DNA from 2 places in the Paraliobacillus zengyii genome. Region 1 is predicted to be linked to the other one. Evidence: predicted binding sites of a transcription regulator. Region 1 holds the regulator's gene; the other holds the start of a gene.
What was found. The regulator CtsR, encoded in region 1, represses protease genes until heat stress. The targets are predictions, from matches to a motif close to ATGGTCAATAAAGGTCAAACA.

Region 1 (3,441 bases):
ATTAAACCTAGTAAAATATGTTCTGTTCCAATATTGTTATGCCCTAATCTTACTGCTTCCTCTTGTGAAAGTGCCAATACCTTTTGCGCTCTTTCTGTAAATCGTCCAAACATCATTTGGTATTCCTCCTACCAGATCAATTTTCTGAATTTAATCGTTCTCTAATAATTGAAGCTCGTCGTATATCTCTTTCACTAGCTGTTAATGTTTCTTTTGCATTTTGTTGTAAAAAACCTGGTTGAGTTAGAATCATTAATTCATTCAATATCGTTTTTGAAATATTATTTATATAACCTACATCAATTCCAAGCCTTAAATCTGATAAACAGGTAGCGGCTTCTTTTGATTCTAAAATCCTGCTATACTTTAATATTCCATAAGATCTAAAAACACGATCTTCTAATCGTAATTCAGATTGTTCAACTAACAACAGTCTTGCATGTCTTTCTTGTTCGATCAATTTCTCAACGACACTTTGCAAGTCTTCAATAATATCTAATTCTGATCTTCCCAATGTAACTTGGTTAGAAATCTGAACAATATTTCCTACAGCTTCACTACCCTCACCATATATACCCCTTACCACTAAACCTAGCTGGTTAATCGCAGGAATCATCTTACTCATTTTTTGAGTAAGGGTTAGAGCAGGTAGATGCATCATAACTGAAGCTCTCATGCCTGTTCCGACATTGGTAGGACAGCTTGTTAAATATCCTCTCGTTTCTTCAAAAGCATAATCAATTTTTTCTTCTAACCAATCATCAAAAAGAAAGGCTTGTGTTAAAGCATTTTCTAATTGCAGCCCTGGAAAGTATAGTTGCATTCTGATATGGTCTTCCTCATTTATCATTACGGAAACCTGTTCATTTTCTGATATCAACACACCACTATTTTTCGCTTTTTCAGCAAGTTGAGGACTAATTAAATGTTTTTCAACTAAGACTCGCTTCTCAACAGGCCTTAATTCTTCCATCCCAATAAATTGCAAGTCTTGATATTTATCAAATGACTGTTCGTGATAATTATTCTTCATTAAGGAAACAACAGGTGCCAACTCTTGTTCTTTAGCAATAATAGGAAATGGATATTGTTCAAAATTTCTCGCTAAACGAATACGAGTACTCATGACAATATCATTATCTGGTCCTTCTTCTTTCATCCACGGACTAATTGCTTCATTTATAAATGGTTGCAAAGACATTATTCATCACCGCCATCCTTATACTCCTCGGTATCCCACTGTTTCTTTTCTAAATCCTTTATCTTATCACGCATTTTCGCAGCTTCCTCAAAAGCTTCCGTTTGGATCAATTGTTGTAATTCTTCTTTATAACCCTGTATTAAGCGTTTTTGCTTTAGGTCAGTGCCTCTTCTTTTTGGTATCTTACCATCATGTGTAGTATTTCCACTATGTACACGACGGAAAATAGGATTTAAATTGTCTGCAAAAGTATAATAACAACTAGAACATCCGAACTTACCTAGTTGTGTAAACTGATGATATGTCATTCCACACTTTGGACATATTAAAGCACCATTTTCTTCTTGACTGTGTTTGTGTTCCTTAGAGAAAGAAGAGTCAAAATTGAATAAACCAGATAACAAATCATGAATAGAATAAGCATATTCATCATGAGAAATATATCCTTTTTCTTTTGCGCAACGTTCACATACATGTATTTCTGTTTTATTTTCATTTACTACCTTTGTTAAATGGAGTGTAGCCGGCCTTTCTTGACATTCTTCACATTTCATCCTCATGGTCCCTCCCTATCAGAGACAGAAGTTATTATTGTTCTTTTAATATACTATGTGACTCTTTTAAAATCTATTTCTCTAGAAGTTCTACATTTCATATTTTATAGAGGCTAACATAGCAGTCATAATTCTTGCCCTAATTTCATCCCGTATAGGTAATTGAAATGCAAGTGTATCACGAGTTAAGGCACTAATCATTATTTTTGCTTCTCTTTTAGTAATCAGTTTTTCTTCTAACATTCGTTCTAATATATCAATGGCAGCATGTTGCGTAACAGTAGGTTGAACCATATCAATGATTTCATCAAGTAGTTTTGTCTTATCATCAATTGTAAGACGTGTAATACGTATATAGCCGCCTCCACCACGTTTACTCTCAACTAAATACCCTCTTTCCACTGTGAAACGAGTATTGATTACATAGTTGATTTGAGAAGGCACACACTCGAATTGATCAGCCACTTCACTGCGTTTAATTTCAATAATGTTTTTATTATTGCCTAGAATAATTTGTTTTAAATACGCTTCAATCACATCTGAAATATTTCGCATTTGCCTCCTCCTCATAACTGACTTTGACTATCTTTGACTATACCTTCATTATACGCTACTTCGAAATTCTTGCAAACAAAATGACTAAACAAATTAATCAGCTAAAATCAGTCTAACTCATTCACTTGTTTCACTTGCTTTAAGTCCATTAATTGATGATATAATTCTGTTTTATCCAAGGTCTCATTACTCTCCATCTCTATTATAATCATTCGATCTGATTCATCATCTTTTTCCATTTCTAGTTTACGAATAATTACATCGAATTGTTCAACTTTAGCTAGTAATTCACGAATCTGCATATGTTGATTAACTAGAATTTGAAAAGAGATAAAGTTTCTTTTTTTTGAGATCTTCTTTTCAAAGTTATTTAAGAATATTAGACTTAATAAAATTATTATCGTCGTAAGTATAGCAACTTTATACATGCCAATCCCAATAACTAAACCCAATGCTGCAACGGCCCATATGGAAGCGGCGGTTGTTAATCCACGAATTGTTCTTCCACTTACAATAATTGTGCCTGCACCGAGAAAACCGATACCACTTATTACGTAAGAAGGGATTCTTGCTGGGTCAAACTGGACAACGTCTCCATACTTTTCAAAATATGTATCAAAACCATAGAGTGATAGTAGCATCATTAAACAGGAACTAATTCCAACAAGAATATGCGTTCTAAATCCCGCAGAATGATTGTTAATTTCTCTTTCCAGACCAATTAGTCCTGATAGTATTAGAGCTACAATAATTCTCGAACTCATCAACACAAACTCTTCATCAAATAAATTTTGTATAATTTCCATATCGCACCGTTATAACAACGGCTTGCCCCCTTTGTTTCTATCTTATTTATAGATATCTTTTTATTTAGTATAACTTATTTTCAAAATCCAAGCGCCCAACTATTCTATTCTTTTTTTACCCGTTTTATGATTTACTTAAAAAGTTATCTGAATTTTTACTTTTTTATAAAAGTAAAAATTAAAGTAGATACCAATTAGGTACCTACTCTTAACCATTAAAAATCACTTTTCCTTTAACCAAGAAATTGACATTGTACCATGACCTGCATGTACCCCTGCCACCGGCACTAATGTTTCAACTTGAATTTTAATTTCTTCATGTATA
Region 2 (3,441 bases), 580 kb from region 1:
ATATTGTTAACACCTGTTCCTGCATTACTTGTCATAATAATCACCGTCTCTTTAAAACTCACTGTTCGACCATGACTATCTGTTAGATGTCCATCCTCCATGATTTGTAGGAACATATGCTGTACATCCGGATGTGCTTTTTCAATTTCATCCAATAATATAAGGCTATATGGGTTACGACGAACACGCTCTGTTAACTGTCCCGCTTCTTCATGTCCAACATATCCTGGTGGAGAACCAATTATTTTTGAGACAGCGTGTTTTTCCATGTATTCACTCATATCTACACGAATTAGGGATTCTTTTGTACCAAATAGCTCTTCAGCTAATGCTTTCGTTAGCTCAGTTTTACCAACACCTGTAGGACCAACAAATAGGAAAGAACCAATTGGACGATATTTTGATTTCATTCCTGCACGACTACGACGCACAGCCTTAGCTACCTTTTGGACTGCATTTTCTTGTCCGATTACTTTTGAACTTAAATTCTCAGCTAAATGTTGCATTTTTGATTGCTCGTCTGCTTGAATTTTTCGAACTGGTATACCAGTCTTTTCTTCAATAATTAACTGAATGTCTTCAATTGTTACCGAAGCTTTCGTTTGTTCTGTTGTATCATTGATTTTTTTCTCTAACATTAATTCTTTATGTCTTAAATTAGCTGCCGTTTCATAGTCTTCTTTTTCAGCAGCTTCTTGTTTCTCTTTGGCTATTTCATCAATTCGTTTTTGCAATGACTCTTTATCAGAATCTTCATTTGCTAAATTCAAGCGAGACCCTGCTTCATCCATTAAATCAATTGCTTTATCTGGTAAGAATCGATCTTGCAAGTAACGTTGAGATAACGTTACAGTACTTTCTATTGCTTCAGGTGTGTATGTTACATTGTGAAACACTTCATAACGATCTTGTAAACCTTGCAAAATAAGTACCGCTTCTTCTACTGACGGCTCTTTTACAATAATCGGTTGAAAACGACGTTCTAAAGCAGCGTCTTTCTCAATTTGACGATACTCTTTTAGTGTAGTAGCACCGATTAACTGTAACTCACCTCTTGCTAATGCAGGTTTTAAAATATTTCCCGCATCCATTTGTGAACCTTCTGATGAACCTGCACCAACTAGTAGGTGGATCTCATCAACAAATAAAATTACATTCTTACGATTTTGAAGTTCAGCAACTAATTTCTTTATACGTTCTTCGAATTGACCACGCACACCAGTATTAGCTACAAGTGATGCTACATCTAGTAAGTAAACTTCTTTATTCACTAATTTAGATGGTACATTACCTTCTGCAATTCTTAGAGCTAAACCTTCTGCAATAGCTGTTTTACCAACACCTGGTTCACCAATTAATACTGGATTATTTTTATTTCTTCTATTTAATGTCTCCATAACACGTTTTACTTCTTTTTCACGACCAATTACTGGGTCAATAATTCCAGCTTTAGCAGCATGGGATAAATTACTTCCTAATTCATCTAATAAGCCCTCTTTCTTGCCACTAGCTTGTTGTTCACTATTTTGACTAGCACCAGAGAAGAAGTCTTCAAAACCTTGTGCCCCTCCTTGACCTCCAAAATTATTTAGAGAATTCTTGGCATTTTGTTGAAGTTCTTTAAAGCACGTTTCACATACATGCAATTGTTGCATTTGTTCATTATATTTAAGGGCTACATTAATATTAGCTGGACGATTTCCACAGTTTTGACAATTCATTAATATCTTCCTCCTTCAGAAGAGTAAGTAAAGTTTTTAATAGATCAAGATTGTTTTGACTATCTTTGACCTTTGATACCATTATAATTTGACTATCTTTGACTTTCAAGTATTTTGCTTCATTATTTTAAAAAATATAATAATAAAAAAGAAGAGGATCTCGATCCTCTTCTTACAACACACACACTATAATGATTTTTCCTCACGTTTACGTAATTCAATACGTCTGATTTTTCCTGATGATGTCTTTGGTAACTCATCTATAAATTCAATCTTTCTTGGATATTTATATGGTGCAGTCATTTTTTTTACATGATCCTGCAACGTTTTTACTAATTTATCATCATTCTTATCAATATTATCTTGAAGTACAATATAAGCTTTTACAACATTACCACGAATTTCATCCGGGCTAGCAACTACCGCGCATTCTTTTACTGCATTATGTTTTACTAATGCGTCTTCAACTTCAAAGGGTCCAATTGTATATCCGGAGCTAACAATAATGTCATCACTACGGCCTTCGAACCAAAAATAACCTTCCTCGTCCATTGTTGCTTGATCACCTGTAACAAAATAATTACCTCGATGCGCTTTTTTCGTACGTTCTTCATCTTTATAATAACCTTTAAATAAAGCAGGTGTATCCAATGGTATTGCGATATCACCAACTTCACCAACCGGTACTTGGTTACATTCTTCATCGATTAATACCACTTCATTACCTGGTGTAGGTTTACCCATTGAACCAGCTTTTACCTTCATTCCTTTTAGAAAACCTAATAGTAAAGTACTTTCTGTTTGACCGTAACCATCTCGAACAGTTATATCAAAATGACGTTCGAATGTATCAATTACTTCGCGATTCAGCGGTTCACCTGCCGAAACTGCACTGTGCAGCTTCGGTAACTTATAATCAGACAGGTTATCTACTTTTGCCATTAACCGATATTCTGTTGGGGTACAACATAGTGCATTTATCTCTTGATCTTGCAGTAATTGTAAATACTTTTTCGGATCGAATTTTCCGTCGTATATAAAACCCGTTGCTCCTGAACCTAGTACAGACAGCAATGGACTCCATACCCATTTCTGCCAGCCAGGGGCAGCCGTAGCCCAAACTTTATCCCCTTCCTTAATGCTGAGCCAATTAGCTGGAGCAGTACGTAAGTGTGCATATCCCCATGCGTGCGTATGCATAACACCTTTTGGATTTCCGGTTGTACCAGACGTATATGGTAAAAAGGCAATGTCATCACTTTTACTATCTACTATTTCTAATTGATTGGAAGCCAACTCTTTTTCTTTATCAATAAATGTCCATTCGGATACCTCTGCACCAACAGTGAATTTTTTCAAAGTAGTCAATTGTTCGATTTCTTTAAATTGTTCAGCAAATGGATAATAACTTACTATACCTTTTGCTTCTCCGTGTGTGATACGGTATTGTAAATCTTTTGTTCGCAACATTTCTGAACTAGGAATCAGAATAATACCTGTTTTTAAAGCAGCTAAATAGACTTCATATGTATCAACTAAACGGGGCATCATCACTAGAATTTTATCCCCTTTTTGCAAACCATTTTCTAAAAATATGTTTCCAATTTTATTAGCATTTTCTAATAGTTTTTTATAGGTGATTTTCTTTTCCTGACCTTGATCATCCTGCCAAATTAGTGCAATACGCTCGGGATCTTGTGCGTATTTCTCCATTTCCATT

Region 2: a site for CtsR is predicted at 1,774-1,794, ahead of DM447_RS03565 (ATP-dependent Clp protease ATP-binding subunit). Genes of this name have one in related genera too.

What each region holds. Positions count from the first base shown of each region.
Region 1 covers NZ_CP029797.1:138,404-141,844, reverse strand. The annotation lists gene clpC (ATP-dependent protease ATP-binding subunit ClpC) at 1-116, opposite strand, end outside; gene DM447_RS00690 (protein-arginine kinase McsB) at 137-1,201, opposite strand; gene DM447_RS00685 (protein-arginine kinase activator protein McsA) at 1,201-1,755, opposite strand; gene DM447_RS00680 (CtsR family transcriptional regulator) at 1,846-2,310, opposite strand; gene DM447_RS00675 (MgtC/SapB family protein) at 2,418-3,116, opposite strand; gene DM447_RS00670 (DegV family protein) at 3,339-3,441, opposite strand, start outside.
Region 2 covers NZ_CP029797.1:719,328-722,768, reverse strand. The annotation lists gene DM447_RS03565 (ATP-dependent Clp protease ATP-binding subunit) at 1-1,721, opposite strand, end outside; gene mbcS (acyl-CoA synthetase MbcS) at 1,908-3,441, opposite strand, start outside.